DNA from 4 places in the Labrys monachus genome. Region 4 is predicted to be linked to each of the others. Evidence: riboswitches for the same ligand, from Rfam matches in the RefSeq annotation. Region 4 holds a riboswitch; each other region holds the start of a gene.
The links. Region 4 has a riboswitch for cobalamin ahead of J3R73_RS11895 (HoxN/HupN/NixA family nickel/cobalt transporter). Riboswitches for the same ligand answer to the same signal wherever they lie in the genome.
Positions count from the first base shown of each region.

Region 1 (7,766 bases), 130 kb from region 4:
CGCATGGTCGCATCCGCAAGGGCATGCCCCGGCCGGTGCGGCCGGGTGCCCCTCGTTGCAATTCGTCGTTTTGGCGAATGTCCTGGCCGGCGAATGTCTCGGCCGGAGTCGTCCGGCTTTCCTTGAAAAACGCTAGAATTTGGTTCGGAACGTCGCGTTGAAGCCGTTCTGGGTGACGCCGCCGCCGAACTGCCCGCTATAGGCGACGCCGAGCGTCGTCTGGTCGCCGACCACGATGTCGAGGCCCGCTTCCAGCACCGCCGCATCCCGAGCGATCGGCACGCCGGCGGCCGTGAAGGCGTCGGACCCGCCGAAGGCCTGCGTCACCACCGGCGTGACGTCGCCGAAGGCATGGCGCCAGCCGACCGAGCCGCGGAGCATGGCATCGATCCCGCCCAGCTTCACCGTCTTCGAGACGCGCAGGCCGAGCGTGGAGAAGCCCGTATCCATGCTGGACGAGCGCCCCGTCAAGGCGGCGGCTCCGCCCGTCTCCGCATAACCGTCCTGGTCGAGGCCGACATAAGCGAGGTTGGCGAAGGGCTCGAGAGCCGCGCCGAGGGTGTCGATCCGGTAGGCAGCCTCGCCGAAGGCCTGGAGCGTCCTTGCGTCATATTTCGCCGACAGGCCGTCGGAATAGCCGGTGAAGGCGACCCAGCGCGTCGTCGACAGTTCGTGCCATGTGTAGGCGGCGCCCGCCCGCAGCGCCAGCGGCCCCCACGCCTTGCCGGCATAGACGCCCAGATGCCAGTTGTCGCTGTCGCCCGAGGCGTTGCGGCCGGCCAGGCTGAAGTCGCTGCGGCTGTAGCCGCCGGCCATGCCGAGCCGCCAGCCATCCGCCACCGGCGCGTCCGCCCCCACCAGGAAACCGCCGGTGGAGGTGGTGAGGCCCGCTGTGCCGGCGGTGCCGTCCATGTCGCCCCAATTGCCGAACCCGCGCATCCACAGCCCGAAATGCTCCGCTGCCGCCGGAGCCGCCACGCCGCCCTGCAACGTCCGCAGGCGGTCGATCAGCGCTCCGCGCAGCAGCGCGCTCTCCTCCACCAGGAGGCTCTGCGCCGAGGCGTGCACCTCGCCGGCGAGCTGGTCGAAGGCCGAGCGCGCCTCGTCGGCCGACGTCAGGAACAGCAAGGCGTTGTACAGCCCCAGGGAGGCCCCCGATTGCGGCAACGAGCCCAGCGCCCCGGCGACGGCCCTCTGGTTCGCCGTCTGCGCCACGGGCGTGAAGACCTGCGACGCCCCGCCCGGACCGCCGGCCGAGACGACGACGCTCACCTCGGTCGCGGTCTGGCTCACCGTGGCGTCGAGGAAGATCGAGGGCGTCGTCACCGCGCCGAAGCTCCCGACCACGCCGCCCGCCGCGTCGAGGATCACATAGCTCTGCCCGGTCTTGTAGCTCAGCTGCGGGTCGAGAGCGACCAGGCGCAGATCGGCGCCGTTCAGCGTCGCCTGGCCGGTGGCGCTGATGCGGTCGCTCGCCCCGTTGCCGGCGAATTCCACCACATAGGTCGAGCCCGCCGACAAGGTGATGTCGCCGTTCACATGCAGCGTGCCGATCGAGTTGCCCGGCGCCACCGTGCCGCCCGCATCCACGGTGACCGAGCCGGTGGTGCCGTTCCCGCCGAGCACTGCCCCCGACTGCACCGTGACCGTTCCGCCCAGGGCGCCGTTCACCGCCAGGCGTCCGGCCGCGACGGTGGTCGAGCCGGTGAAGGCCGAGCTGTCGCCGGTCAGGTCCAGCGAGCCGGCGCCCGTCTTCACCAGCGTGCCGTCGCCGGTGACGACGTTGGCGACGGTGACGTCGGTCGGCTGCTCGAAGGTGAGCGAGGCGCCGTTCTGCAGTTCGATGGCGCCGTCGAGGCCGGATGTGGTGCCCAGCAAAGTGAGGACATTGTCGCCGCCGAGGAACAGCAGGGCGCTCGCCTGCGTCTCGCCGTTGCCCGACCAGCCGCCGGCGATGGTGCCGCCATTGATGACGGTGAGGCCGCTGCCGACCACGCCCGCACCGCCGGCGCCAGGTGCGCCATTGGGGTCCAGGCCTTCGAACTGGCCCGTCAGCGCCGGCGCCGTTCCGCCCGCCCCGCCATTGCCGCCGGTGATCGAACCGGTATTGGTGAAGACGACGCCGGGATCGATGAAATAGACGCCGACCCCTCCGTCGCCGCCGCCGCCGCCGCCATTGGCGTTCACATAGGCGTTGCCGCCGGCCCCGCCATTGCCGCCGGTGATGGTCGCGGCATTGCTCATCGCACCGGTGCCGGCAATCAGGGCGCCGTAACCGCCCGCGCCGCCGCCGCCGGCGGCCCCGGTCACGTCGGCGTAGCCGTCGCCGCCCTTTCCGCCATTGCCGCCCTTGAGATCCGAGCCGGTAAAGGTGCCGGTGAAGCCGTTGCCATGATAACCGCCGCCGCCACCCCCGGCGGCGCCCCCGCTCTGCATACCGCTCTTCGTCGCCATGCCGCCGTCGAGCCCGTCGGGATGGTCGGCGGTGCCGCCGGCACCGCCGGTCCCCGGCAACTGCCCCGAACAGCTGGAACCACACACACCGCCCGTTCCGCCGGCACCGCCGCCGGCGCCGCCGCCGGCGCCGCCGAAATAGCCCGAGGCCCCGTCATGGCCGTTCTCGCCCTCATACCCGCTTCCGCCCGCGGCGCCGGGGACGAAGCGGACGGGAGGCGGGACCTTTGTTGCTCGCCCACCTCCGGCGCCGCCATCCGCATGGGCCGGTGAAGCCATGGTGAGCAGGCCTGCCGCCACGCCGGCGAGCAGCGTGCCGGCCAGCAGGCGTGCCGCATGGCGCCGGAGGGCGCCGATTCCGGCCGGGTGGGGCATGGCCGCGGCCAGCCCCTGCGGGCGCGGGTGCCGTCGCCGGATCGCGGGACCGCGCCCCGGCGCGCCGAGCGCGTGATCGTCGATCACGCCGGCATAGGCCTGTGCGACCTGCTCGGGCTGGCACGTCGCGGCGAGCGGCCAAGGCGGGCTCTCGCGCCCGCTCCGTGCCGCCAGGAAGTCGAGCGCCGCCGCGATCGAGGGGGAAGCCGGGTCGAGGAAGCAGGCCTGCCCTGTGAACAGCTCGCGATGGACCGGCAGATCGGAAAGCAGGAGGGGCGTGCCGTGGCTCGCCGCCTCCGCCGCCGACAGGTTGAACCCCTCGAAGCGCGACAGGGTGACGAAGGCCCGCGCCCGGCGATGAAGCCGCTCCAGCCGGCGCCGCTCGACATAGCCGAGATGGCGCACGCGCCCTCGTATGCTCGCCGGCAGCGCGGCGAGATGGCGGTCGAACTTTTCGCCGCCCTGGCCGGTGACCACCAGCTCCAGAGCGGGATCGTGGCCGGCGAGCGCGGCGAAGAAGGACAGCAGGCCGGCGAAATTCTTGTGCGGGTGATAATGAATCGGCGCGAGCAGGAAGGGCGCGCGTTCGCCGCCGGCCGGCCCGGCCGAAGCCGCCATGTCGACGGGGTTGACGTCGACGGGGTTGTAGATCACCCGGTGACGGCGCGGCGTGCCGATCTTGTCCAGGAACTGCCGGCGCGCCGCCTCGCTGATGAAGACCACCTCATCCGCATTGTCGCGGGTTTCCGCGAAGGTGCGGTACAGCGCATCGACCCTCTCGGCCGAGAACAGCTCGGGCAGATAGGCGAACTGCACGTCGTGCAGCACATTGACCACGCGCGGGCCGCCGGCGCGTGCCCGGCCGGGAACCGGTGACTGGAAGTTGGGGAAAAAGAACACCGAATCCGGATCGGCCGCGGCGATGCGCTCCGCCACCAGCCGCTCGCGGTGGAGATAGGGCATCTCCGCCCCGGGAAGCCCGAGCGCCGGCGCCCTCGCGCGCGCCGAGACGAGCCTGTCGCCATAGCGCCGCTTCAACTGGCGGAAAAGCGTCCGCGAGAATTCGACCACCCCGCCAATGGCGGGATAATCCTCAACGATATCAAAATAATAGATTGTCCTGCCGGAGGATCGCCCCAAACCCTCGCCGGCGCGGAACGCCCCCGTCCCAGCCCCTGTCACCACTCGCTCCCCGATCTGCCCCTCTACGATCGTGAGATATTAGTGGCATGGACATACCGTCGGTTGCAATGCCGCCGCTAAGAAAGGACCGCCGGAAGGCTTGGGTCGATTGGGTAAAGCTCCCATTTCCACAGGGGAAAGGACCCTGCAGCGGCCCGCCCCTAAGCAGGATTCCGCTTAGAATTCGATGCCTTCCTGCGCCTTCACGCCGGCGGCGAAGTGGTGCTTGACCAGCGTCATCTCGGTGACGAGGTCGGCGGCCTCGATCATCTCCGGCTTGGCGTTGCGGCCGGTGACGACGACATGCAGGTCCGGCCGGCGCCGCTTCAGGGCCTCGACGACGGCGCCGAGGTCGAGATAGTCGTAGCGCAGGGCGATGTTGAGTTCGTCGAGCACGAGCAGGCGGATGCCGGGATCGGCCATCATCCCGAGCGCCGCCTGCCAGGCCCGTTCGGCGGCGGCGACGTCGCGGGCGCGGTCCTGCGTTTCCCAGGTGAAGCCCTCGCCCATACTCTTCCAGGTCACGAGGTCGGCGAAGCGCTCCAGCGCCGCGCGCTCGCCTGTCGACCACGCACCCTTGATGAACTGCACCACGCCCACCCGCCAGCCATGGCCGAGCGCGCGCATGATCAGTCCGAAGGCGGCGGTCGACTTGCCCTTGCCGGGGCCCGTATTGACGATCAGCAGGCCCTTCTCGATGGTCTTGGAGGCGACCTCGGCGTCCTGCACCGCCTTGCGCTTTTCCATCTTCGCCTTGTGGCGCGCCGCTTCGTCCGTCATTTCACCACCATCGGCAAGCCTGCCACCATGAAGATCACCCGATCCGCCAGCCGGGCGACGCGCTGGTTGAGCCGGCCCTGATCGTCGCGGAAGGCGCGGGCGAGGGCATTGTCGGGCACGATCGACAGGCCGACCTCGTTCGACACCATGACGACCGGCCCGGACGCGGCGGCGATCGCGGCCTCCAGCCGGTCGAAGGCCGGTGCCAGGGGATGCTCGCCCAGCATCAGGTTGGTGAGCCAGAGCGTCAGGCAGTCGACGAGGACCGGACCCGCCGCCGCCGCCAGCGCGCCGGGCAGGCCGAGCGGGGCTTCGCTGGTCTGCCAGCGCGCATCGCGGCGGGAGCGATGCTCGGCGATGCGGGCCCGCATCTCGTCGTCGAAGGCCTGGGCGGTGGCGATATAGCACCACGGCGCAGGCTCGGCCGCGACGAGTTCCTCGGCGTACCGGCTCTTGCCGGAACGCGCGCCGCCGAGCACGAAGGTGAGGCGAGGAGCGATCATGCTCCGTACTTGCAGGCTGCGCGCCGGGAAGGCAAGCGCCGCGTCGGTCAGGGGCGGCCGCTCGTTCGGCGAAGGTTCTTCGGACAGGCCTCCCCGCTCGCCGCCCCTTGTCGGCTGTTTTCGTGGAGGGGCCGATTGACAAGCTTTCAAGCAAGGTCCTTTAGTCGGCTTCGGACGGTCTCTCGTCGAGAGATCAAAGGGAATGCGGTGCGGGGCTTCGGCCCCCATGCCGCGGCTGCCCCCGCAACTGTAAGCGGCGAGCGCTCCGCCACTGGGCCACTGGGAAACCGGGAAGGCGGCGGAACGCGATGAACCGCGAGCCAGGAGACCTGCCGTCCACGGGAACCGGCCGCCTCGATGCAGGCGGCCTGCTCCTCCTTCGTTTTGCCCGCCCGCAGGATCGGTGCGGGGCAAAGGCCGGTCCGGGCGGGGCGCTCCGGGATGCCGGTTCCGCTTTCGGCGGTCGCCGGCCTGTCCGACGACCGCTTGCGCCCTGCCAGTTCCGCCGCGGCGGAGGACGAAAGGGCCGAATGCGCGCAGATCCATCCCAGGCCGAGCCTCATGACGTGCTGATCCATGTCTGCGTCACCTGCCGGCGTGCGGACGACGATGCCGATGCGCCGCGCCCCGGCGCGCGCCTGCACCGGGCGCTGGCGGACGCGCTGCCGGCCGGCATGGCCCTGCGGCCGGTCGAGTGCCTCGGCAATTGCCGCCGCTCCTGCACCGTCGCCGTCTCGGCGCCGGGCTGCTGGACCTATGTCTTCGGCGATCTCGTCGCCGAAAGCGGCACGGAGGTCCTCGCCGCCGCGGCGCTGCTCGCCGGTTCCACCGACGGGCTGATGCCCTGGCGCGGCCGTCCCGAACCGTTCAAGCGCGGCATGATCGCGCGCATACCGCCTCTCCTCGATCACAAGGAAGCCGCCGAATGAGCCTCGCCAGCAACAGCAAGGTGCCCTGCACCATCGTCACCGGCTTCCTCGGGGCCGGCAAGACCACCCTGATCCGCAACCTGCTGGCGACGGCCGGCGGCCGCCGCCTGGCGCTGATCGTCAACGAGTTCGGCGATGTCGGCGTCGACGGCGACATCCTCAGGTCCTGCGGCATCGACAGCTGCCCCGAGGACGCCATCGTCGAGCTCGCCAATGGCTGCATCTGCTGCACGGTGGCGGACGATTTCGTGCCGGCGCTCGAAATGCTGCTGGCGCGGCCGAACGCGCCCGAGCACATCGTCATCGAGACCTCCGGCCTCGCGCTGCCCAAGCCGCTGGTCAAGGCGTTCAACTGGCCGGCGATCCGCTCGCGCGTCACCGTCGACGGCGTCATCGCGGTGGTCGACGGTGCCGCGGTCGCGGCGGGCCGCTTCGCCGACGATCCGGAAGAGTTGAAGCGCCAGGCCGAGGCGGACGGCGCCCTCGACCACGACAATCCCCTGGAGGAGGTCTACGAGGACCAGCTCCTCTGCGCCGACCTCGTCGTGCTCAACAAGGCCGACCTGCTCGGCGAGAGCGAGCTGGCGGGCGTGGAGAGGGACATCGAGAGGACGGTGCCGAGGGCGGTCAAGGTCGTGCGCACCTCGGAAGGGCGCATCGATGCCGCCGTTCTGCTCGGGCTCGGCGCCGCGGCCGAGGACGATCTCGCCGCTCGGCCCTCGCATCACGATGCCGAGGAGGAGCACGACCACGACGATTTCGACACTTTCGTCGTCGACCTGCCGGCCATCCTCGAAGCCGACGCGCTGATCTCGAAGCTGCGCAAGGCCGCCGAAGACCACGACATCCTGCGCATCAAGGGCTTCGTCGCCATCGAGGGCAAGCCGATGCGCCTGCTGGTGCAGGGGGTCGGCGCCCGCTTCTCGCAGCATTTCGACCGGGCCTGGGCGGTAGGCGAGGCGCGCTCCAGCCGCCTCGTCGTCATCGGCGAGAAGGGGCTCGACCAGGACGGCATCCGCAAGGCGCTGAACGGCTGATGCATCTCCTGCCGGCGGATACGCGCTCGCTCGATGCCGGCGAGGCGGCGGTGGACCTGGGCCAGGCGCCCGGTGCGATCGTGTTCGCCTCGCTGAGCGACAGCGATCTCGCTTTGGCGGCCGCTTCCGGGCTCGACGGCCTGCGCATCGCGCCGCTGCAGAAGCTGCGCCATCCGATGTCGGTCGACCTCTATGTCGACAGTGTCGCCCGACACGCCAAGGCCATCGTGGTGCGGCTGCTCGGCGGCATGGATTACTGGCGCTACGGCGTGGAGGAGTTCGCCGCCGCCGCCCGCAGCAATCGCATCGCGCTGGCGTTCATTCCCGGCGACGCCCGGCCCGACGGCCGGCTCGCCGCGCTCTCCACCGTCCCGTCGGAAGCCCTGGAGCGGATCGACCGCTATTGGCGCGAAGGGGGCCCGGCCAATGCGAGAGCGTCCCTTCTCTATGCTGCGAGGCTTGGCGGCCTCGATTTCGGCGCGCCGGCGGCGCCGGCGGCAATGCCC
Region 1 is NZ_JAUSVK010000001.1:2,507,900-2,515,665, forward strand. Features, by position in the region: gene J3R73_RS11315 (autotransporter domain-containing protein) at 133-4,011, opposite strand; gene cobO (cob(I)yrinic acid a,c-diamide adenosyltransferase) at 4,189-4,791, opposite strand; gene cobU (bifunctional adenosylcobinamide kinase/adenosylcobinamide-phosphate guanylyltransferase) at 4,788-5,294, opposite strand; cobalamin riboswitch at 5,453-5,645, shown strand; gene J3R73_RS11330 (DUF1636 family protein) at 5,825-6,223, shown strand; gene cobW (cobalamin biosynthesis protein CobW) at 6,220-7,260, shown strand; gene cobN (cobaltochelatase subunit CobN) at 7,260-7,766, shown strand, end outside.
Region 1: another riboswitch for cobalamin. It lies ahead of J3R73_RS11330 (DUF1636 family protein); the one in region 4 lies ahead of J3R73_RS11895 (HoxN/HupN/NixA family nickel/cobalt transporter).

Region 2 (7,766 bases), 1.6 Mb from region 4:
ACCATGGTGTAGTTCACCTGGCCGCCGATGACGTAGAAGTTGAAGTTGTCGCTGACCGCGGTGGCGATCGACGGCGCATCGTAGTTCAGGTAGCCGCCGAAGAGCACCGCCTGCAGGGCCGGGGTGATGTTCAGGCCGGCTTCGCCCTGGACGGTCCAGCCCTTGGAGAGGGCGAGGTCATGCGGCGCGAGCGGATTGCCATAGGCGTCGGCGCTGCCGGCGTTGAGGTACTTCATGGCGCCGTCGGCATAGCTCGCTTCCACTGCGATATAGGCGCCGGACATGATCGGGAAGTTCAAATTGCCGCCGATGCCGACCGCATAGCCATATTTGCTGTCATAGCCGACGGTCGACGGGTTGCTTTCATGCGAGGCGGCCATGATCTGGACGCGGCCCCAGTTCTTGTTGTCGTCGTAACCGATGACGCCGACGACATCGGGAACCGAGGAGCCGCCATAGGCCAGCGTGTCGCTGACGGAGTTGACGGTCGCCGAGCCGAAGGTGCTCGTCGAACGGTTGGAGACGGGATCTTCGACCGACAGGGCGCCCCAGAACTTGCCGAACTGGGCCGTGTAGCTCAGCAATTCCCGCCGGTCATGTTCGCCGAAATAGGGGGCGAAGAACTCGGCCTGGTAGTACTGCTCGTAGAAGGAATAGGGCGACCACGCATAGCCGGCCGTCAGGCCGCCGAACTGGATATAGGCGCGGCGGACACTGAGGAAGTTCGTGCCGGTGGTGCCGTTCTGAGTCGTGCCGAGGGAGTTGGTGTCGGCCTGAAGTTCCAGGAACGAACGCAGGATGCCGTAGTCGGTCTGGGTACGGGCATCGAAGCGGATACGTGTCTGCGAGCGGAACGTGGTGACGTTGCTCTTCCGGGTCGACGGCTCGGTGTAGAAATAGTCGGCGCGGATCTGGCCCGAGATCTGCAGGCAGGTGTCGGTGCCGGGAATGTAGAAGAAGCCCGGGCCGAAGGCCGAGCATACTTTCACATATTCCACGGCTTCGGACTTGGCCATCGGCAGGTCGGCAGCCGACGCGGCGCCCAAGGACACCAGACCTGCGGCAAAGCCCAGAAGAATAGATTTGATTGTCATCAAGACCCCCTAATAACGTTAAACATACAACTCGATCTGGCGATGATACCGCCAAGAATAAGTCTATGTTCCTTCACCGCAACAGCGAGGATGGGGCAATCTGTTGCCGCCCAAATCGGTGCTGCGTTGCAGTACGATTGGTCTCGGACAGACGGGGTCGAATAACAATGGCAAGCTGTGTCATGCTTCCGACACAATCGGCCTTTGTCCATGACTGTGATAAATTTAGCACATGCGGCCGATGGCCCGCCGCGACAGGCTGCGGCGGGTCCGCTTCGGGACTCGCGCGGGGGGTGGCGTTCCGGCCGAAGGGCGGTGCCGGCGGGGCACCGCAGCGGGCTACGAGGCCGCTCTTAGCCCAGATTGAGTTCCTTGAAGAAGTCGTTGCCCTTGTCATCGATGACGATGAAGGCGGGGAAATCCTCGACCTCGATGCGCCACACCGCCTCCATGCCGAGCTCGGGATATTCGAGGACCTCGACCTTTCGGATGCAGTCCTGCGCGAGGCGCGCGGCAGGCCCGCCGATCGAACCGAGATAGAAACCGCCATGCTTGGCGCAGGCCTCGCGGACCTGGGCCGAGCGGTTGCCCTTGGCGAGCATGATCATCGAGCCGCCGGCGGCCTGGAAGGCATCGACATAGCCGTCCATGCGCCCAGCGGTGGTCGGCCCGAACGAGCCCGAGGCGTAGCCGGCCGGGGTCTTGGCCGGGCCGGCATAATAGACCGGATGATTCTTCATGTAGTCGGGCAGCCCCCCGCCCGCTTCGAGCCGCTCGCGCAGCTTGGCGTGGGCGAGGTCGCGCGCCACGATCACCGGACCGGTGAGGGACACCCGGGTCTTGATCGGGTGGCGCGACAGCGATTCGAGGATCTGCGGCATCGGCTGGTTGAGGTCGATGCGCACCACCGGTCCGCCGAGCCGGCTCTCGTCGATCTCGGGCAGGAAACGGGCGGGATTGTGCTCCAATTCCTCGAGGAAGACGCCCTCGCGGGTGATCTTGCCGAGGGCCTGCCTGTCGGCGGAGCAGGACACGCCAAGCCCGATCGGCAGGCTGGCGCCGTGGCGCGGCAGCCGGATCACCCGGACGTCGTGGCAGAAATACTTGCCGCCGAACTGGGCGCCGACGCCGAGCGACTGGGTGAGCTTGTGCACCTCGCGCTCCATCTCCAGGTCGCGGAAGGCGTGGCCGCTCTCGGAGCCCTGCGTCGGCAGCGTGTCGAGATAGCGGGCCGAGGCGAGCTTCACCGCCTTCAGCGTCAGTTCCGCCGAGGTTCCGCCGATCACCACCGCGAGGTGGTAGGGCGGACAGGCCGCGGTTCCCAGCGTGAGGATCTTCTCCTTCAGGAAGGCGATCAGCCGGTCCTTCGACAGGATCGACGGCGTCGCCTGGTAGAGGAAGGTCTTGTTGGCCGAGCCGCCGCCCTTGGCGACGAACAGGAACTTGTAGGCGTCCTCCCCTTCCGCCGAGATGTCGATCTGCGCCGGCAGGTTGGTCTTGGTGTTCTTCTCCTCGAACATCGAGAGCGGCGCGAGCTGGGAATAGCGCAGGTTCTTCTTCTCGTAAGCGTCGCGGATGCCCTGGGCGATGGCGCCTTCGTCCTCGCCCTCGGTCCAGACCCTGCGGCCCTTCTTGCCCATCACGATCGCCGTGCCGGTGTCCTGGCACATCGGCAGCACGCCGCCGGCGGCGATGTTGGCGTTCTTGAGGAGATCATAGGCGACGAAGCGGTCGTTGTCGGTGGCTTCCGCATCCTCGAGGATGTTGCGCAGCTGCTGCAGGTGGCCCGGGCGCAGGAGATGGTTGATGTCGGCGAAGGCCTGCTCGGCCAGCAGCCGCATCGCCTCGCCGTCGACGGAAAGGATCTCCCGCCCGCCGACGGTCTCCACCTTCACCCCCTCCCCCGTCAGCTTGCGATAGGGCGTCTCGTCCGGCCCCAGCGGAAACAGCGGCACATGCGGATAGGCGGAGGCGGAAAGGGAATCGGCGGGCATGAGGGAAAGGCTCCGGCAGGTCATCGACATCAGGGCGGTTCCAAACTGCCCATCGCGCCATGATGTAATCGCTATCGGCCTCCCTGCCTATAGGAGCATCGGCCTCGGGCGCGGGCATTTCCGCGCCGGCCGCGCCCGCGGGGAAGGCGCGGGTCCCGTCCCCCGATGTCCTGAAAGCACCATGATAGGTCGGTTCATCTCTAGCCGGTAGCGCCGGGCGGTGTAATCTCCGGCCAGTTCGAGGTGCCGGTCCGACCTGGGAGGAGGACCGGAGAATTGGGAAGCCGGTTTCAAGCCGGCACTGCCCCCGCAACGGTAGAGGAGTTCGGACGCGGCAAAGGCCACTGGGTCGAGGGACCCGGGAAGGCGCCGCTCCACGTCGAGGGACCGCTCCTGAGTCCGGAAACCAGCCTTGAACCGAAGCCGATGGATCGCGGTGGGCGATCCGGAAGGAGGAAGTGCGGCAGAGCGCCCCGGGCGCAAAGGCTCGCGTTCCGCTTTCGCCGTCCGCCGTGCCGTCAAAAGCAAAGATGGTCACGTGGGACTTTGACATGAATGCGCATCACGAGATGCTGGGCCGGCTCCGGAGCCATCGCGCCGGCTTCAGCCTGAGCCGGAAATTCTATACGGACGACGACTATTTCCGCCTCGATCTCGAGCATATCTGGTATCGGCAATGGCTCTTCGTCGGCCATGACTGCGAGCTGGCCAAGCCGGGCAGCTACCTGACCGTGCAGATCGGCGACTATCCCGTCATCGTGCTGCGGTCGGGCGACGGCTCGATTCGAGCCTTCCACAATTCGTGCCGCCACCGCGGCTCGCGCCTGTGCTCGGCGGCGCATGGCACGGTCGCCAAGCTCGTATGCCCCTACCACCAATGGACTTACGAACTCGACGGCAGGCTGCTGTTCGCCCGCGACATGGGAGCGGGCTTCGACGCCGCGCAATACGGCCTGAAGCCGGTCCATTGCGAAAGCGTGGGTGGCTATGTCTGGATCTGCCTCGCAGCCGAGGCGCCCGATTTCGAGGCGTTCCGCGCCCTGGCGCTGCCCTATCTCGCCCCGCATCGCCTGAAGGACACCAAGGTCGCCTTCGAAAGCACGATCGTGGAAAAGGGCAACTGGAAGCTCGTGTGGGAAAACAACCGCGAATGCTACCACTGCGCCGGCAATCACCCCGAACTCTGCCGCACCTTCCCGGAGGCTCCCACCGTCAGCGGCGTGCAGGGCGCCAAGGACGATCCCCTGATCGCGGCCCATTGGGACCGCTGCGAGGAAGCCGGCCTGCCGAGCCTGTTCAGGATTTCCGACAGCGGCCAATATCGGACGGCGCGCATGCCGCTGCTCCGCAACGCCGTGAGCTACACCATGTCCGGCAAGGCCGCGGTGAAGAAGCCGCTCAGCGCCTCGGTTGAGGAAGACAATATCGGCACCCTCCTGCTCTTCCACTATCCCAGCACCTGGAACCACGTGCTGGGGGATCACGCCGTGAGCTTCCGTGTCACGCCGATCGGCCCGAGGGAGACGCAGGTCACCACCAAATGGCTGGTGCACAAGGACGCGGTCGAAGGCGTCGACTACACGATCGACGAGCTCACCCATGTGTGGACCGAAACCAACGACCAGGATCGCCGCATCGTCGAGGAAAACCAGCTGGGCATCCTCTCCCCCGCCTATGAGCCGGGGCCCTATGCCCCCGACCATGAAGGCGGCGTGATGCAGTTCGTCGAATGGTATTGCAACGTCATGGAGCGCTCGCTCGGCGGCGATCCCGTGGCCCTGCGCAGCGTGGCCTGAGGCGGAGATGGCCACGCAGACCCTCTACAGGCATCTCGACGAAGCCCGGCCATGGAGCGACCGCGCCGGGCAGCTCGAATGCGTCGCCGTGATGCATGAAGGCCGCGACGTCGCGACCTTCACCTTCCGTGCCCCCGACGACAGCTGGTTCCGCTACGAACCCGGCCAGTTCGTCACGCTGGAACTGCCGACGGCGGAAGGGCCGGTGCTGCGCACCTACACGCTGTCGTCCAGCCCCTCGCGCCCGCTCTCGATCAGCGTCACCGCCAAGGCCCAGGCCACCAGCGTCGGCACGCGCTGGATGCTGGAGAACCTCAAGCCGGGCACGCGCCTCAAGGCACACGGGCCGGCGGGCCAGTTCACGTTCCACCGCCACCCGGCGGAACGCTATCTCTTCATCTCCGCGGGATCGGGCATCACGCCGATGATGTCGATGACGCGCTTTGCCGAAGATCACGGCAGCGCCGTCGACATCGCCTTCGTCAACTGCGCGAGAAGGCCGTCCGACATCATCTTCCGCCACGAGCTCGAGCGGATGGCGGGACGCATGCGGCACCTCAGACTGGCCTGGATCGTCGAGGAGAGCGATCCGGGGGAGGCCTGGACAGGGTTCCGCGGGCGCCTCAATGCGCCGGCGCTGCGCCTGATCGCACCGGACTTCCGCGAGCGCGAGATCTTCTGCTGCGGCCCCGCCCCCTTCATGGCCGCGGTGAAGGACATGCTGGAGGCGAATGGCTGCGACATGCGCCGCTATCACGAGGAGAGCTTCCATCCGCCGGAACCAGACGCCCTCGCGGCCGGCGGCGAGCCGGCCGACGGCGCGGCGCAGGGCAGCGTCGCCTTCGTGCAGTCGGGCATCGAAGTGCCGGCGACCGGCGGGGAGACCATCCTCCAGCTCGCCAGAAGCGCCGGGCTCAACATACCCACCGGCTGTACCATGGGCCTGTGCGGCACCTGCAAGGTGCAACGCCTCTCGGGGGACGTGGCGATGGCGCATCAGGGCGGCATACGCGAGGAGGAGATCGACGCCGGGCTGATCCTCGCCTGCTGCAGCCGCCCGCTCGGGCGCGTCGAGATCGAAGCCTGACCGGCCGACGACGATGCCCGCGCCGGCAGACCGGCGCGGGGCGACTTCATCGTCCATCCGCGCGCCCGTCTGGCTTCTGTCGCGCCCGCGCCGGGCCTGCCCGGCAGCGAGCGAGCGCGGGTGCGCGCCCGCGCATTGTCCGGCCGGCAGCGCGTGGTGACAGCGACGACACAGGGGTCGGCGTCCTCAGATCAATCACCGGAGGGGGTGGCCGGCATCAGCCGGCACGATAATCGTTGCACTGGGCACGCTTGCAGCTATGATATAAGGATATCTTGATATCACTATATCGTTATAGGCGCAGAATGAACGTTCTCGTAGAGGCCTTGTTCGACTCAGCCGCTCCCGACGTCAGGACCGAGGATGTCCAAGCGGCCCTCGCTGCGGCGGCCCGCGAGCGCATCCTCATTCTCGACGGTGCGATGGGCACCCAGATCCAGGGCCTCGGCTTCACCGAGAGCCACTTCCGCGGCGAGCGCTTCGCCGGTTGCGAGTGCCATCTCCAGGGCAACAACGACCTGCTGACGCTGACGCAGCCGGCCGCGATCGAGGCCATCCACTACGCCTATGCGATGGCCGGCGCCGACATCCTGGAAACCAACACCTTCTCCTCCACCTCCATCGCCCAGGCCGATTACGGCATGGAGGCGATGGTCTACGACCTCAACCGGGACGGCGCCCGCCTCGCCCGCCGGGCTGCCGTCAGGGCCGAACAGCAGGACGGGCGCCGCCGCTTCGTCGCAGGCGCGCTCGGCCCCACCAACCGCACGGCCTCGATGTCGCCGGACGTGAACAATCCGGGCTACCGCGCCGTCTCGTTCGACGACCTGCGCATCGCCTATGCGGAGCAGATCCGCGGGCTGATCGACGGCGGCGCCGACATCATCCTCATCGAGACGATTTTCGACACACTCAACGCCAAGGCCGCGATCTTCGCCTGCGAAGCGGTCTTCGAGGCGATGGGCATAAGGCTGCCGGTGATGATCTCCGGCACGATCACCGATCTCTCGGGCCGAACGCTGTCCGGCCAGACGCCGACGGCGTTCTGGCATTCGGTCCGCCATGCGCGGCCCTTCACCATCGGCCTCAATTGCGCGCTCGGCGCCAATGCCATGCGCGCCCATCTCGCCGAAATCTCCGGCGTGGCCGACACCTTCGTCTGCGCCTATCCGAATGCCGGCCTGCCCAACGAATTCGGCCAGTACGATGAAAGCCCGGAAGCCATGGCAGCCCAGATCGAGGGCTTCGCGCGGGACGGGCTGGTCAATGTCGTGGGCGGCTGCTGCGGCTCGACGCCGGAGCACATCCGCGCCATCGCCGAGGCGGTCGGGCGCCACAAGCCGAGGCCCCTGCCCGAGATCCCGCCGCTGATGAGGCTGTCGGGGCTGGAGCCTTTCACCCTCGGCAGCGAGATCCCCTTCGTCAATGTGGGCGAGCGCACCAACGTCACCGGCTCGGCCAAATTCAGGAAATTGATCACCGCCGGCGACTATACGGCCGCGCTCGACGTGGCGCGCGACCAGGTCGCCAACGGCGCCCAGATCATCGACATCAACATGGACGAGGGGCTGATCGATTCCGAACGGGCGATGGTCGAGTTCCTCAACCTCATCGCGGCCGAGCCGGATATCGCACGCGTGCCGGTGATGATCGATTCCTCGAAATTCTCCATCATCGAGGCCGGGCTGAAATGCGTGCAGGGCAAGCCGCTCGTCAATTCGATCTCGATGAAGGAGGGCGAGGCCGCCTTCCTCCACCAGGCCCGGCTGGTGCGCGCCTATGGCGCGGCCGTGGT
Region 2 is NZ_JAUSVK010000001.1:4,194,225-4,201,990, forward strand. Features, by position in the region: gene J3R73_RS19150 (porin) at 1-1,094, opposite strand, end outside; gene J3R73_RS19155 (fumarate hydratase) at 1,448-3,088, opposite strand; cobalamin riboswitch at 3,313-3,517, shown strand; gene J3R73_RS19160 (aromatic ring-hydroxylating oxygenase subunit alpha) at 3,640-4,884, shown strand; gene J3R73_RS19165 (FAD-binding oxidoreductase) at 4,892-5,971, shown strand; gene metH (methionine synthase) at 6,277-7,766, shown strand, end outside.
Region 2: another riboswitch for cobalamin. It lies ahead of J3R73_RS19160 (aromatic ring-hydroxylating oxygenase subunit alpha); the one in region 4 lies ahead of J3R73_RS11895 (HoxN/HupN/NixA family nickel/cobalt transporter).

Region 3 (7,766 bases), 2.4 Mb from region 4:
GCGCCGAACAGACGGTTCGCCACCGTCTTTGCGACGACGGGAAAGGGTATCTCGGTCTCTCCGATAGCTGCTCCGAGCCAGAGTGCGGCGACGAGAAGAGCGAGCGCCAGAACAGCAGCGCCCGCCCGTCCCACGAGATGCCCGAGGATGACCATCACCGGGCGAGCCCCGCCGAAGCAATGGCCTCGGCGACGACCTCGATGCCCTGGATGGTCCGCAGCGTCGGGTTCATGGCCTGCGCGTCGAGTTCGAAGACATGGCCGTTCCTGACCGCCGGCATCAGGCTGGTGACGGGATCGGTAGCGAGAAACCTGCGCTTGGCTTCGATGGCGTCGAGCGGAAAGCGCTGACGATCCAGCTTTCCGGCGACGATGATCGTCGGATCGGCTTTGGCGATGGTCTCCCAGCCGACATTCGGCCACTCGTCATCGGCTTCAATCACATTGCGCAGGCCGAGCACCGACATGATGTAGGCTGGTGCACCCTTTCGGCCGGCGACGTAAGGATCGCCGTCTTTCGGGCTCGAGAACCAGAAGACGGCAGACACCTGGCCGCTGGCCGCTGCGATCTTGGTGCGTGCTGCCACCACTCGTGCCTCGAGGCTGGTGACGGCTGCCTCGCCCCTCCCCTGAACGTCATAGATCCGGGCGAGATCTCGGATCTCGCGATAGATCAGGTCCAGTGAAAAGGCCGCGACGCGTGAGCCGTCACTGACACCTGCATTGTTCTTGCCGGTGCAGTCCGATGGCGAGATGTAGACGGGGATGCCGAGTTCCTCGAACTGCTCGCGCTTGGCGACCTCGCCCTTGGGGCCGACTTGCCACAGGAACTGGGCGGTGATGAAGTCCGGTTTTTTCGACAGGACCTTCTCGAAGCTCGGATTGTCTTTGGAGAGGCGCTCGATCTTGGCGTCGACAGCCTCGTATTCCGCAAGGACGGGGGCGATCCAACGCGCCGTGCCGACCATCCGGTCGGATAAACCGAGCATGTAGAGGATTTCCGCGCTGCCCTGGCCGATGGCGACCGTACGCGAAGGAGCTTGTTTGAACGTGATCGCGTGACCGCAATTGTCGAGGGTGAGCGGATAACGGGTCGGCCCGGCGAATGCCCCAGATGACGGGAGACCGAAAAGGGCAACGGCGCTCAGGAGCGCGGAAAACCTCATGACGGTATGGATGAGCATACGGGGTCCTTTCTGTTCCGGAGAGTGATGGGCGTGCGTTGGACGAACCAGCTGCACCAAGACAGAATGTTATGTTATAACGTATCTTTTGACAACACGATCAGTCCCAGGCGAGGGTCCCGCCATTCTGGTATTCGATGACGCGGGTCTCGAAGAAGTTCTTCTCCTTCTTCAGGTCCATCGTCTCGCTCATCCACGGGAACGGATTCTCGGCCTCTCCGAAGACGAATGCGAGACCGAGCTGGGCGCAGCGGCGGTTGGTGATGAAGTGCATGTATTGCTCACAGAGCGCGGCGTTGAGGCCGAGGAAACCGCGCGGCATGGTATCCCGTCCATAGGCGGCTTCGAGTGCGGCGGCTTCTTTCAACATCCCGCGCACCTCGTCTTGGAATTGCGCCGTCCACAGATGCGGATTTTCGTGTCTGATCTGGTTGATGACGTCGATGCCGAAGTTGAGGTGGATGCTCTCGTCGCGTAGGATGTACTGATACTGCTCGGCGATGCCGACCATCTTGTTGCGTCGGCCGAGCGACAGGATCTGCGCAAACCCGGTGTAGAACCACATGCCCTCGAACACGACGTAGAAGGCGACGAGATCGCGCAGAAACTTTTGATCCGCCTGCGGCGTCCCGGTCTCGAATGTCGGATCGTCGAGGGTCTGGGTGTACTTCAGCGCCCAGGCGGCCTTGTCCGTGATGGACGGCACCTCTCGATACATGTTGAACAGCTCACCCTCATCGAGGCCGAGGCTTTCCACGATGTACTGGAAGGTGTGGGTGTGCACCGCTTCCTCGAATGCCTGGCGCAACAGATATTGCCGGCATTCGGGGTTGGTCAGGTGACGGTAAATGGCCAGTACGATGTTGTTGGCGACGAGGCTTTCCGATGCCGTGAAGAAGCCGAGGTTGCGCTTGATGGCGCGGCGCTCGTCCTCTGTCAGCCCGTCGCGCGATTTCCACAGCGAGATGTCGGCCTGCATAGAGACCTCGGTGGGCATCCAGTGGTTGTTGCAGGCGGAGAGATACTTTTCCCAGGCCCACTTGTACTTGAGCGGAAGCAGCTGATTGACGTCGGCACGGCAGTTGATCATCCGCTTCTCATCGACGCTCACGCGACCGCCGGAGCGGTCGATGTCGCCAAGGCCAGTGGCATCTCCGGTGGCATCGGCGGGCGGAGGCGCGGCAGGGCGAAGGATGGGGAAAGCGGCAGGCGGGTTCGGGTCTGACCAGTCGGGCATCGTCATGGGTCCTCGGTTAAGGCCGCTCACTGGCAGACTTCGCAGGTGGGATCATCGAGCGAGCAAGCGTTCGGCACGGTCGGGCCGTTGACTGGCGGCATCTCGACCAGGATGGGGGTGGCCGACGTGCCGCCGACCGCGACAGCGTTGAGCTTGCCGTCCGTGCCCTTCAGGGTGGACTTTTCCACATGGGTGGCGCTGAGGCCGCGCAGGTAATAGGTCGTCTTCAGACCCAGCCGCCAGGCGAGGCGATAGGCTTCGTCGAGCTTCCGGCCCGAGGGTTGGGCCATGTAGAGATTGACCGACTGGCCCTGATCGATCCATTTCTGCCGGCGCGCGGCGGCGCGGATCAGCCATCTCGGTTCGATCTCGAAGGAGGTGGCGTAGAGCGCCTTGAGATCGTCCGGCACGCGGTCGATCCCGCTGACCTTGCCGTCATAGTATTTGAGGTCGGAGACCATGACCTCGTCCCAGAGCCCGCGCGCCTTCAGGTCGCGAACAAGGCCGGCGTTCACGACGGTAAAATCGCCCGACATGTTCGCCTTGACGTAGAGATGACTGTAGGACGGCTCGATCGATTGCGAGACGCCGACGATGTTCGAGATCGTCGCGGTCGGCGCGATCGCCATGCAGTTCGAGTTGCGCATGCCCGTCGTCTTGACGCGCTGGCGCAGTCCCGCCCAGTCCTGCGTCGAGGAACGGTCGAGCTCGACATCGCCGTCGCGCGCCTCGCTGAGTATCTCCAGCGAGTCGATTGGCAGGATGCCCCTCGACCAGAGCGACCCCTCGAAGCTCGGATAGTGTCCGCGCTCGGCGGCGAGATCGACCGAAGCGGAGATGGCATAAAAGCTGATCGCCTCCATGGAGGTGTCGGCGAAGCTGACGGCTGCGTCCGAAGCCGCCGGCAGGCGCAGCGTCTGAAGCGCATCCTGGAACCCCATCAGTCCAAGCCCCACCGGGCGGTGGCGCAGGTTCGAGCGGCGCGCTTCGGGGATGGTGTAGAAATTGATGTCGACGACGTTGTCGAGCATCCGCATCGCGGTCTTCACCGTCTTCGCCAGCCGCGCCTGATCGAGCCCGTCCACCCTGACATGGGCCGCGAGGTTGACCGAGCCGAGATTGCAGACCGCGACCTCGTCGGCGGAGGTGTTCAGCGTGATCTCGGTACACAGGTTCGAGGAATGCACCACGCCGACATGGCTTTGCGGTGATCTTAGATTGCATGTGTCCTTAAAAGTAATCCAAGGGTGTCCAGTCTCGAACAGCATGGTCAGCATCTTGCGCCAGATGTCGACTGCCGCCACCCGCTTGAACACCTTGATCTCCCCGCGTCCGGCCTTCTCCTCATAGGTCTCGTAGGCCGTCTTGAACGGCTTGCCATAGAGGTCGTGCAGGTCCGGCACTTCGTCGGGCGAAAACAGGGTCCATTGCCCCCCGGCCTCCACCCGCTGCATGAACAGGTCGGGAATCCAGTTGGCGGTGTTCATGTCGTGGGTGCGGCGGCGGTCGTCGCCGGTGTTCTTCCGGAGGTCAAGGAACTCCTCGATGTCGACATGCCAGGTCTCGAGATAGGCGCAGACCGCCCCCTTGCGCTTGCCGCCCTGGTTGACCGCGATGGCGGTATCGTTGGCCACTTTCAGGAATGGCACGATACCTTGGCTCTCGCCGTTGGTGCCCTTGATGTAGGCCCCGAGGCCGCGCACCGGCGTCCAGTCATTGCCGAGCCCGCCGGAATACTTGGCGAGCAAGGCGTTGTCCTTCACCGCCTTGAAAATGCCGTCGAGGTCGTCGGCGATCGTGGTCAGGAAGCAGGAGGAGAGCTGCGGCCGGAGCGTGCCGGCGTTGAACAAGGTCGGCGTCGAGGCCATGAAATCAAAGGAGGAGAGCAGGTCGTAGAATTCGATGGCTCGCGCCTCCCTGTCGATCTCGCGCAGCGCCAGCCCCATGGCGACCCGCATGAAGAAGGCCTGGGGCAACTCGAAGCGATTTCCACGCATGTGCAGGAAGTAGCGGTCGTAGAGCGTCTGGAAGCCGAGATAATCGAACTCGAGGTCACGCGCAGGTTCGAGCGCGGCAGCAAGTCGGGCGAGGTCGAAGCGGTCGAGTTCGGGATCGAGCCGTTCGTTGGCGATGCCGGTCTTCACATAGGCGCAGAAATAGTCGCCGTAACGTTCCGCCATCTCCGCCTGCGTCGCCTGTTCCGGCCGGCCGGCGACAAAGCTCAGAGCCTCGCGGCGCAGCTTGTCGAGCAGCAGGCGGGCACTGACCTTGGAATAGTTGGGCTCGGTCTCCACCAGTGTGCGCGCCGCCAGGATGGGGGCCTGTGCCAGTTCGTCGAGCGTGATACCGTCATAGAGATTGCGTTGCGCCTCCGTGAGGACCGCGTCGGGCGAGACGCCGTCGAGCCCAGTGCAAGCCTCGCCGATGACGATTGAGAGGCGGCCGGCATCCAGTGGCACCCGTGCGCCGTCGGCGGTCCTCACATGCAGCACGACGGTGACATCACCAGCCGGATGGGCCGCGGCGAGGGCCTTCGCGCGTTCCCGCGCCCGCTCATCGCGATAGAGCACATAAGCCCGGGCGACCTTGTGATACTCCCCGCGCATCAGGGCCAGTTCCACCTGGTCCTGCACATCCTCGATATGGAAGGTCCGGCCGATGCCGGGGCGGCGGGTTAGGTTCGCCACGATCTGGTCGGTCAGCCCGGCGACGATGTCGTGGATGCGGCGGGATGCGGCGGCGGACGGCCCTTCTACGGCCAAAAACGCCTTGGTCAAGGCGACCGCGATCTTGGCGGTATCGAACGGCGTCACCGCGCCATTGCGGCGGATGAGCTGATAGCCGGGCGCGCTAGCGACCGCCTCAACGTCAGGGGCCGTCGTGTAAGGTCTGTGGTTGCCATTGTCATGGCGTTCGGCTGTAGCTGGCATCATCATCCCCGATGAATGTGGGGACGGAGAGCAGGCGGACGCGTGCCACGACACGGGAGGCACATGCCGCCCAAAGCAAGCGCCTCACCGGAACACCCCGCCCGTGGACGTACATAGTGTCGCGGCAGGTCTCCTGGCTCGCGGGTCATCATCCTTGTACGTCTTCCCAAGGCTTTGCGGCCTCAGTGACATGGCTGAACAAGAACTCGCCACTTACAGTTGCGGGGGCAGCGCCGGCCTTGCGATAGAGCGCACCGACTTCCCTCTTAGCTTCCACGTCTTAACAGACTAGGAAGAACCACGATGTCTACATTTAGTGACAATTTATGGCGCCATGTCAATAGGTGGTGAGCTGTTTTGTCGAACGGCTACGAAAACAGGTCGCATCCGCTCCGTACGCAGGAGACGAGCTCGTCACCTCGCAAACAAAAAGCGGTTCCGGTGCGCCACATTATGATCGATTTTTCGCTTGAAGGTATGTTCTCAGGTCACCACTCGTCTCTTGGGATCCAGGTTGCGAGGGTGCGACCAAAGCGCAGCAATAGGCCAATCCATCAATCGGCGACCTCGTCCAACTTCCCGTCCTTGGCCTCGAAACGCTTCTGAAACCCCGGCTGAATCAGTCCGGTGCCGGACCACTCGATCAAGGGCGTGCCGGCGGGACTTGGCTTGCGCAAATAGTTTGCCGCAGCCTTGGGATCGCCAGCTCCGGCGTAGGACGCGATGAAGGGATCTGGCGGGCTATGAGCGCTTTCTGCTCGAGACGCTGCTCAAGATGCCGGGGGGCTGCGATATCCGCAGCAACTCCGCCATCCAGACCGTGAAGGCGCAAGCGCCGCTTCCGTTGAATCATCTGCCAAAGGAAGACATCGTACAGAAGCTCTGACTTCCGACGCGGGCTTACTCCAAATCCAACGAAAAGTGCCCGTGCTGGTCCTGCGTCGAGCGATGAATAAATCTCGCGGCTCTCTCAGGCGATGGCTTGTATTGACGGATCGCTTCCGCGTCGCCGGGAGCGAAGTCTGAGGGCTGATTCGGGCGGCTCAGACAAAAAACCGGGCTCTCGAAACAGCCGATTCTTGCCCTTACTTCGCTATGGTACTCTGACGCTAAATATTTCTTGCACAAAGATAATTCCTTGCTCCCTCTGGCTCGGGAGCCGTCAGGAACCGCCAGTGCGAGGCATCGCCACCATGCGAGAACCAGACCGTATCATCCGTCTCAAAACCGTCCTCGCCAGGACCGGTCTGTCCCGATCCACGCTCTACCGCAAGATCGCCGAGGGCACGTTCCCGGCCCAGCTCAGGATCAGCACCAACGGCTCCGGCTGGCACGAATCCGACGTCGACCGATGGATCGCCGATCCCGTGAAATGGCGGCCGGGGAGCGAAGGCGGCGAGAGGCGGTGACGCAGGAGACGGCACGAACAACGGATTGGGTGTCGGCCCTCTTTTCCACGCTTGGCGCTTCATCGGGGTCGCGCGCGAGCCGGGCAGCATTCTTGGCGCTTTGGGTTCCGGCCGGGTCGAGATCTCGGCGGACGTTGCCATTATCGCGGAAGTCCCTATTCTGCACCGGAGTGGGTATCGAGCGCGAAAGACCGACAAAGTTCGGGAGTTTTGCGACAGACTTTCTTGAAAGTTTCACATGCGCATAGTGCTTACGGGTAGTTCCGGACGGGTCGGTCGGGCCATTTTCAGGGCCTTGGCGGAGCAACACAAGGTCGTTGGGGTCGATCGCTCTCCCTTTTCCACCACCCATGTCGTCGGAGACTTCGCCAGCGAAGCGCTACTATACTCCGCTTTGAAGGGCGTGGATGCCGTTATCCATACGGCTGCGCTCCATGCTCCGCATGTCGGTATTATTCCAGATGAGGAGTTTCAGCGCATCAACGTGGAGGGAACCCGACTTGTCGTAAAGGTGGCGATTGCCGCTGGCGTGAAACGGCTGATCTTCACCAGCACGACAGCCTTATATGGGCGTGCTGTTTCTCCCGGCTCATGCACATGGATAGACGAGAATACGACCCCTCTACCGAAGAGCATCTATCATCGGACGAAACTCGAAGCCGAGCGCCTTCTGGAAGGCATGGCCTGTTCTGAATTGGCCGTGCGGGTTTTGCGCATGTCCCGCAGCTTTCCGGAGCCGGGCGATGTGATGGCTACCTATCGGCTACATCGTGGGGTTGATGTTCGGGACGTGGCCGATGCCCACTTGGCCGCGCTGACGAACGGCGGGCCGCACTTCCGGCGCTATATCATCTCGGCCGCCACCCCTTTCGCAATGCAGGATTGCCCGACTTTGGCCTCGGACGCGGAATCCCTTGTCAGGCTGCGTGCACCAGCTCTTGCCGCCGAGTTCGACCGGAGAGGGTGGAGCCTCCCAAGCTCCATCGACCGCGTATATGATTCCGCTC
Region 3 is NZ_JAUSVK010000001.1:247,017-254,782, forward strand. Features, by position in the region: gene J3R73_RS01115 (FecCD family ABC transporter permease) at 1-155, opposite strand, end outside; gene J3R73_RS01120 (ABC transporter substrate-binding protein) at 155-1,165, opposite strand; gene J3R73_RS01125 (ribonucleotide-diphosphate reductase subunit beta) at 1,284-2,420, opposite strand; gene J3R73_RS01130 (ribonucleoside-diphosphate reductase subunit alpha) at 2,447-5,350, opposite strand; cobalamin riboswitch at 5,457-5,668, opposite strand; gene J3R73_RS01140 (helix-turn-helix transcriptional regulator) at 6,544-6,759, shown strand; gene J3R73_RS01145 (NAD-dependent epimerase/dehydratase family protein) at 6,998-7,766, shown strand, end outside.
Region 3: another riboswitch for cobalamin. It lies ahead of J3R73_RS01130 (ribonucleoside-diphosphate reductase subunit alpha); the one in region 4 lies ahead of J3R73_RS11895 (HoxN/HupN/NixA family nickel/cobalt transporter).

Region 4 (7,766 bases):
GGCCGCGGCCGAGTCGCACTTCACGGAGAAGCGCTCGTCCTGGGAACGCGGGCGTCCCGCCCGCGCGCTCCATTCGTGCGGGCGATGCGATCCATTCCAACAATTGATTTCGGTCCCGCCTGCCATGGCCTATGCTTGTCGGCCGGCCGTGTAGGCCGAAATCCCGCAAGGAACGATGCCGTGACCGCCGCCGCTGCCGAGAAGATCCCGCCCGCAATGCCGTCCTTTCTCGACGGCCTTCGTCCGGAGGCGCTCGGCGCGCCGGAAAGCGGCATCGTCGAGGTGATGAATTACGGGCGCACGCGCGAGGGCATGATCCCGCTCTGGGCGGGGGAGGGCGACGTGCCGACGCCGGCCTTCATAACCGAGGCCGCGACGCGTTCCCTCGCCGCCGGCGAAACCTTCTACACCTGGCAGCGCGGCATTCCGGACCTCCGCGAGGCGCTCGCCCGCTATCACACCAATCTGTTCGGCAAACCGTTCGAGCCGGGTCGCTTCTTCGTCACGCAATCGGGGATGCATGCGCTGCAGACCTGTGTGCGCATGGTCGCCGGCAAAGGCGACGAGGTGATCGTGCCGAGCCCGGTCTGGCCGAATTTCCCGGCCGCCATCGGCGTCGCCGGCGCGACGCCGGTGATGGTGCCGCAGATCTACACGGATGCGGGCTGGCAGCTCGACCGCCAGCGCATCGCCGATGCGGTGACGCCCCGCACCAGGGGCATCTTCATCAATTCCCCTTCCAACCCCACAGGGTGGGTGGCCACGCCGGACGATCTCGCCTTCGTGCTCGATCTCGCCCGCCGCCACGGCCTGTGGATCTTCGCGGACGAGATCTACACCCGCTTCCATTATGCCGGCGGCCGGGCGCCGTCCTTCCGCGACATCCGCACGCCCGAAGACCGCATCTTCTTCACCGATACCTTCTCCAAGAACTGGTCCATGACCGGCTGGCGCATGGGCTGGATCGAGGCGCCGCCCGAACTCGGGCAGACCATCGAGAACCTCGTGCAATATTCGACCTCGGGCGTCGCGGCCTTCATGCAGCGCGCCGGCATCGCCGCACTCGACCGGGGCGAGAGCTTCGTGCAGCACCAGATCGCCCGGGCGCGCCAGGGGCGCGACATCGTCGTCGACGGGCTGGGCGCCACCGGCAAGGTCCGGTTCGCGCCGGTGAACGGCGCCTTCTACCTGTTCTTCACCGTCGAGGGCCGGCCGGATGTGCGCCGCCTCGGCCTGGAGATCGTCGATGACGCCAATGTCGGCCTCGCCCCCGGCACGGCGTTCGGCCCCGGTGGCGAAGGCTTCATGCGCCTGTGCTTCCTGCGCAGCCCCGAGCAGCTGCAGGTCGCGACGCAGCGGCTGGTGGACTGGCTCGGCCGGATCTGACGCCGACGCCGCGCCGGCGTCGGACCCGGCGGCCTCAGGCCCGCGTGGTGTTCATGTCGAAATCGTCCAGCCGCTTGGCCTTGTAGACGATATAGGAGATCACCCAGGCGGCGATGAAGATGGCGATGATGGCGAAGCCGAGATTGTTGAAATTGTCGTTCAGCGCGGCGATGAAGTCCCAGAACGCGCCGGTCAGGGCGAATCGGTCGCCGATCAGCCCCAGCGTCTCGATGCCGCCGATCAGCACGGCGACGACGACGGAGACCAGCGTGATCGTCATGTTGTAGTAGAGCTTGCGCATCGGCTTGACGAAGGCCCAGTCATAGGCGCCGAGCATCATCACGCCGTCCGTGGTGTCGACCAGCGACATGCCGGCCGCGAACAGCACCGGGAACACCATGATCGCCTCGAACGGCACGCCCTTGGCGGCCTGGGTCGCGGTGACGCCGAAGGTCGCGACCTCGGTCGCCGTGTCGAAGCCGAGGCCGAACAGGAAGCCGACCGGCAGCATGTGCCAGCTCCTGGAGACGAGCCGGAACACCGGCCGGAAGATGCGGGCGAGGAAGCCGCGATTGTTGAGCAGGATGTCGAGATCCTCCTCGACATAGGCGCCGCCGATGCGCACATGGCGGTAGCTCCTGTAGATCGACAGGAAGATCATGATGTTCATGGCCGCGATCACGAACAGGAACAGGGCGGAGACGCCGGTGCTGATCGTGCCGCCGATGTCCTGCAGGCTCCGGAAGCCGCCGAGCAGGGTCGCCGCCCCGGCGACGGCGGCCGCGACGATGACGATGACGAGCGAATGGCCGATGGCGAAGAAGAAGCCGACGGCGACGGGCCGCCGCCGCTCCTGCATCAGCTTGCGCGTGACGTTGTCGATGGCGGCGATATGGTCGGCATCGACCGCGTGGCGCAGGCCGAGCCCGTAGACCACGAGCGCGATGCCGAGCAGCGCCGGGTTGCCGTGGAAGGCCATGAGCGCCCACAGCCAGCCCCCGAGATTGAGGATGGCGAGCACGACATAGATGGCGATGAGCCGCCCTTTGAAATCGGGCGTGCTTTCGGTGAAGAAGCGTCGAATCGGGATTGGCATGGAGGATTTCTGCTTTTGACGTCTCATGTCATTGCAGCGACCGGCTTGCCCCGAGGGGGACCGATACATCGGGACACCCCGCCCGATGTTCCTGCTTTGACGTCCGGCGATGGCAGGTTTCCTGGCTCGCGGGTCGGCGCCGTTCTCCGGCCTTCCCAGGTCCATGCGGGTCCCAGTGGCGATGTGGAGGCGGCTCGTCGCTGACAGTTGCGGGGGCAGCCGCGGCCTTGGGCCACTGCCCGCACCGCGTTCCCTTTTGATCCCCGGAGGGAACCATCAGGGGACAGCTAGCCGTGCCCGCCCGTCGCCGTCAAGACTGGCCTGCGACAAAGCCCGGGCGGAGGCCTCGGCCGCCAGGCCTATGGCGTCGAGCCGAGGCGGTAGAGGCCGGCCTTGGCCACTTTGCTCGCGGGATCGAGCTCGAGGGCCTTCCGGAAGTCGCCGATCGCAGCATCACGCTGGCCGCGCCGCTCCTGCACCTTGGCGCGCAGGGCGTAATAGTCGGGGACGGTGTCCTGGGCGGCGATGGCCGCATCGGCGTCCGCCAAGGCGAGGTCGTACTGGTCGGCGGCAAGATGGGTCTTGGCCCGCTCCACCAGCGTATCGGCCTTGCTGGCCGGCAGCGACAAGGCTTTGTTCATGTCGTCGAGCGAACTGTCGTAATCGCCGAGCTCGCGCCAGGCGATGCCGCGGGAGACATAGGCCTGCGCGAGATCGGGCAGTTCGCGGATGGCCTCGTCGTAATCGGCCATGGCCTCGTCATAGCGATGGAGCGCGGCGTAGAGCTGTCCCCGCTCCAGCCGGGCGGCCGGGAAGTCCGTCTCCAGCGCCAGCGCCCTCGAATAGTCCGACAGCGCGCCCTCGGTGTCGCCGAGCTGCCAGCGCACATAGCCGCGGCTGAAATAGGCGGAGTCGAATTCGGGATCGAGATCGATCGCGGCCTGCAGGTCTTCCTGGGCTCGCACATAGTCCTTCATCTCGATCAGCGAGCGGGCGCGGCCGTAGAAGGCGTTCTTGTAGGTCTTGTCGACGCGGATGGCCTGGGTGTAGTCCTCGACCGCGGCGATATGGTCCTCGAGCGCCCGCTCGGCGTCACCCCGGCCCTTATAGGCCTCCTGGTCGCGGGGATCGAGGGCGAGCGCTGCGTCGAAATCCTTGGTGGCTTCCTCGTTGCGGTTGAGCTGGATCAAAGCGAAGCCGCGATTGACCAAAGCGAGCGATGCGTGTCGGTTGGAGGCGATGGCGCTGGCGTAATCGTCGAGCGCCGCCTGGTCGCGGCCGAGGCGCAGATAGGCGTCGGCCCGGGCGGTCAGGGTGGCCATGTCGCGCGGGCGCAATTGCAGGGCGGCGGTGTAATCCTCGACCGCATGGCCGTCATCGCCCTTGTCGGCATAGGCGAGCCCGCGACGGTAGAGCACGATCGCTTTGGTGGATTTGGAAAGCGGCCTGTCCAGAAGCTGGGTGCAGGCGGGGATGCGCTGCTCCGCCGCCCCTCGCGAGCAGTCCTTGTCGGCCGTGTCGGCAAAGGCGGGCGAGGCGAGCGCCAGCGCCGTCAAAAGGATGGAAAAACGACGAAAAACGATCATTCCGAATCCGGGTCAGGCATATCGGGGAGGCGGCGACACGGCGGTCGGCGCTCGCATCCATAGAGCAAGCGGGAGCCGCAAGGAATGGCGGATTGACGATGGATGCACGGCAAAACTGTGATTTCGCAAGCTCTTGTGAGGGCAGACGAATTTGTGGTATCGATTTTGGGTCGATTTGGCCGGAAGACTGGGCCGGTTCGCCTTTGCTTTGCGGGGCGCTCGTTCAGGACACCCTCTCCAAATTTCGCAGAACCGGGCGAACACGGCACGCCGTGGGTCGTCCATGCTTTGGAACGAAGTAAAGGACTACCTATGAGCACGGGAACCGTGAAGTGGTTCAATACCCAGAAGGGCTACGGCTTCATTCAGCCGGACGACGGTGGCCGCGACGTGTTCGTGCATATCACCGCAGTGGAACGCGCCGGCATGCCGGAATTGCGTGAAGGGCAGAAGATCGGCTACGAGATCCTCACGGATCGCAAGACGGGCAAGGCCGCCGCCGGCAATCTCAAGCCTGTCTAGGCTTGCGATATCGCTATCCGCCTCAGGGCGCGCTCCGGCGCGCCTTTTTTAATGGCCGAGGGCGGGCCGGATCAGCCTGTCCTTCCCGCCCGGATTCCTTTCACGAAAAGCTGAAGAAGCTTACAATTTGCTCATTTGCCGCCATGAAACCGGCGTGACAGGGTTGTGTTAATCCATTCTCCACAAGGTTGAAGGCAAGTGGCGGGATCGCCGCTTGCTGCACTGCCCTTCTCGAAAGGCCGCTTCATGATCCGAATTCTCGCGGGCCTCGTCGGCCTCGCCACCCTTGGTTTTGCTGCAGGAGCAGCGATGGGGCCGGTGCCGTTCTACTTGCCCGTCGCCGCGTTGATCCTGGCGGCCGTCCTCTTCGCGTCCGCAAGGATTCCGACGGTCATCCGGTTCCTGATCGGTCTGTTCGCGGTCTCGTTTCTGCTGCTGGGCGTGGTAACGGCCGCCCATGAGGCCGGACTGACGCCACCTGCCATGGAAGCCTTCCTGCCGCCACCGCAGGCCGCCATCGTGGCCGCCCTGCTGGCGCTGATCAACTACATCATCTGCTACATACCGGTCGTACGGCGCATCATCGACATGGTGAACCCCTTCTTCGAGTCGGATGATCCGGATCGTCTCGAGCTAGGGTATTTCGGCGACTGGAATGTAAGAGACCGTACACTCGGTCTCGGCTTGCTTGGCATCATCATCATCCTCAATGTGATCCAAGTCTATATGTTGGTCCTGTTCAATTTCTGGAACAACAGATTCTATACGGCACTGCAGGACAAGAACGCGGTATCATTCTGGTACGAGCTCGGTTTCTTCACGGCGCTCGCCACCTTGTGGATCATCCGGGGCATGTGCGAGTCCTACCTAACGTCCATCCTGAAGCTGCATTGGCGGCAATGGCTGTCGCGCCGCTACATCAGCCAATGGCTCTCGGACAAGGTGCATTACAGGCTGGCGCTCGCCCATGACCGGGCCGACAATCCGGACCAGCGTATTTCGGAAGATATCAATAGCTTTACTGACCAATCATTTGATATTTATATTAATATATTTGTAACTTCTCTGAATTTCTATGCATTTGTGCAGATATTATGGAGTATATCGGCTCAATTCCCCTATAAGATATACGGCTTTGATCTAAGCAACATTCCTGGATATCTGGTTTGGATGGTGCTTGTTTTTGCCGTCGTCGTGACATACCTGACGCATCTCGTCGGCCGTCCCTTGGTAGCCATCTCTTTCCGGAAGCAGAAGGTCGAGGCCGATTTTCGTTACAATCTCGTGCGGGTGCGGGAGAACGCCGAGCAGATCGCTCTGCTGCAGGGCGAGCCGGTGGAACAGATCGGATTGATGGATCGCTTCAAGGCGGTCTTCTCGACGACGCTGGCCCTCATCATTCGCCAGCTGAAACTGACCGGGGTGACCCTGGCCTATGCCCAGGTCAACGTCGTGCTGCCCTTCGTCCTGCTCGCGCCGGCCTATTTCGCCACCGCTGATATGAAGCTCGGCGCGATGACGCAGGCGGGCGACGCCTTCGGAAACGTCCAGGGCGCGTTCTCCCTGTTCATCACGATGTATGGCACGCTCGCGGCTTTCAAGGCTGTCGTCAACCGTCTTACGAGCTTCGATACCGCCATCGAACGCGCCAACGAGGCCAAGGAAAAGGGCGTCAAGCTTGCGACCTCGGCCGGCGCGCGGAACATCGAAGGCGTCGATGTCGACGTCGACCTACCAGGTTCCATCGGTCTCCTGCACAAGATCTCCTTCGCTCTGCGCAAGGGCGAGCGCACGCTGGTGACCGGTGGATCCGGATCGGGCAAGACCACCCTGTTCCGTTCGATCGCCGGCATCTGGCCCTATGGCAAGGGCAGGATCACCCTGCCGCAGGGCGAGGATGTCATGCTGCTGCCGCAGCAGCCCTATTTCCCGATCGGCACGTTGCGGGCGACGCTCGCATATCCTTCGGAGGAGAAGGCCTTCGCCGACGACATGCTGATCGAGGCGCTGACCCGGGCCGGCCTCGGCCATCTCGCCGGCCGCCTTGACGAGCACGACAACTGGTCGCATGTCCTGTCGGGAGGCGAGAAGCAGCGGGTCGCCGTGGTCCGGGCGATCCTGCGCAAGCCGGTCTGGCTGCTGCTCGACGAGGCGACGTCGGCGATGGACGAAGACAGCGAGGCCGATATCTACCGCCTGCTGCGCGAGGCGCTGCCCGGCACCACGATCGTTTCGATCGGGCATCGCTCGTCGCTGGCGGCGCTGCACGACCGCCGCCTCGCTTTGGTCAAGGACGACAAGGGAACCCGCATGGAGGAAGCGCCGCTCGCGGCGTTCGGCACCTGACAGGGCCCGTGCGTCGAGGTTCTGCGGCTCGTTTCCTGGGGAAGCCGGGCCGCAGGCGGCTCTACGGCGCCTCTCATTGGACGAGAAGGGAAAGAGGCGGGTCGGGGGACCCGCCCACCGGGATGTCGATCTGCGGACCGGCATTTTCTCGCCGTCTTTCGCACGGCCTGCCGGACGATCCGCCGATCTTCGAGCACGCAAAACAAGGCCGGTCGCGAGACCGGCCTTTGTCACGCCATGCGCTGCGGGATCACGCCGCGGCTTCGAAGACCATGGTGCCGAACGGGCCCTTGAAGATGAGCTGGCGGCCGTCATAGGTCCAGTCCGTCGCGGTGCGCAGCACGAACAGGAAGACCTGCTCGTTATGCATCAGGCGATCCTCGCATTTGCGCTTGCTGATCGCCACCGGCCCGATGGCCAGATGCTGGTCCTGGCGCGGCACGATGGTGGCCGACCAGTTGTTGCAGGCCGAAAAGCCGATGCCGCGATTGCTGTCCGAGATCAGGACCGTCGGCCGGTCGCCATTGAACTTCTGGTCCTTGTAGGACACCGCGGCGAAGGTGCGGTTGAAGGGGAAGGGCAGCGACGTCTTGTTGTCGAGGGGCTTGGGAATCGCGGGCGGGACATTGTTGGGAGGTACCGAGGCAAACATCGAGCAGCCCGCCAGGGTGAATGCCGACAGGGCGGCACATGCAAGAGAACGCAGAACGCGCATCAAAACCTCCGGTTGGTCGCTGCGCACGATAGGGCGGAACGATAATTTCGCAACGTGCGCTTATACCGTGACGAATCGCCAAGAAAAAGGCTTTCCCCCGCAGCCGCCGCCCTCC
Region 4 is NZ_JAUSVK010000001.1:2,634,471-2,642,236, forward strand. Features, by position in the region: gene J3R73_RS11890 (pyridoxal phosphate-dependent aminotransferase) at 217-1,386, shown strand; gene J3R73_RS11895 (HoxN/HupN/NixA family nickel/cobalt transporter) at 1,421-2,482, opposite strand; cobalamin riboswitch at 2,577-2,775, opposite strand; gene J3R73_RS11900 (tetratricopeptide repeat protein) at 2,842-4,068, opposite strand; gene J3R73_RS11905 (cold-shock protein) at 4,381-4,590, shown strand; gene J3R73_RS11910 (ABC transporter ATP-binding protein/permease) at 4,837-6,936, shown strand; gene J3R73_RS11915 (META domain-containing protein) at 7,187-7,651, opposite strand.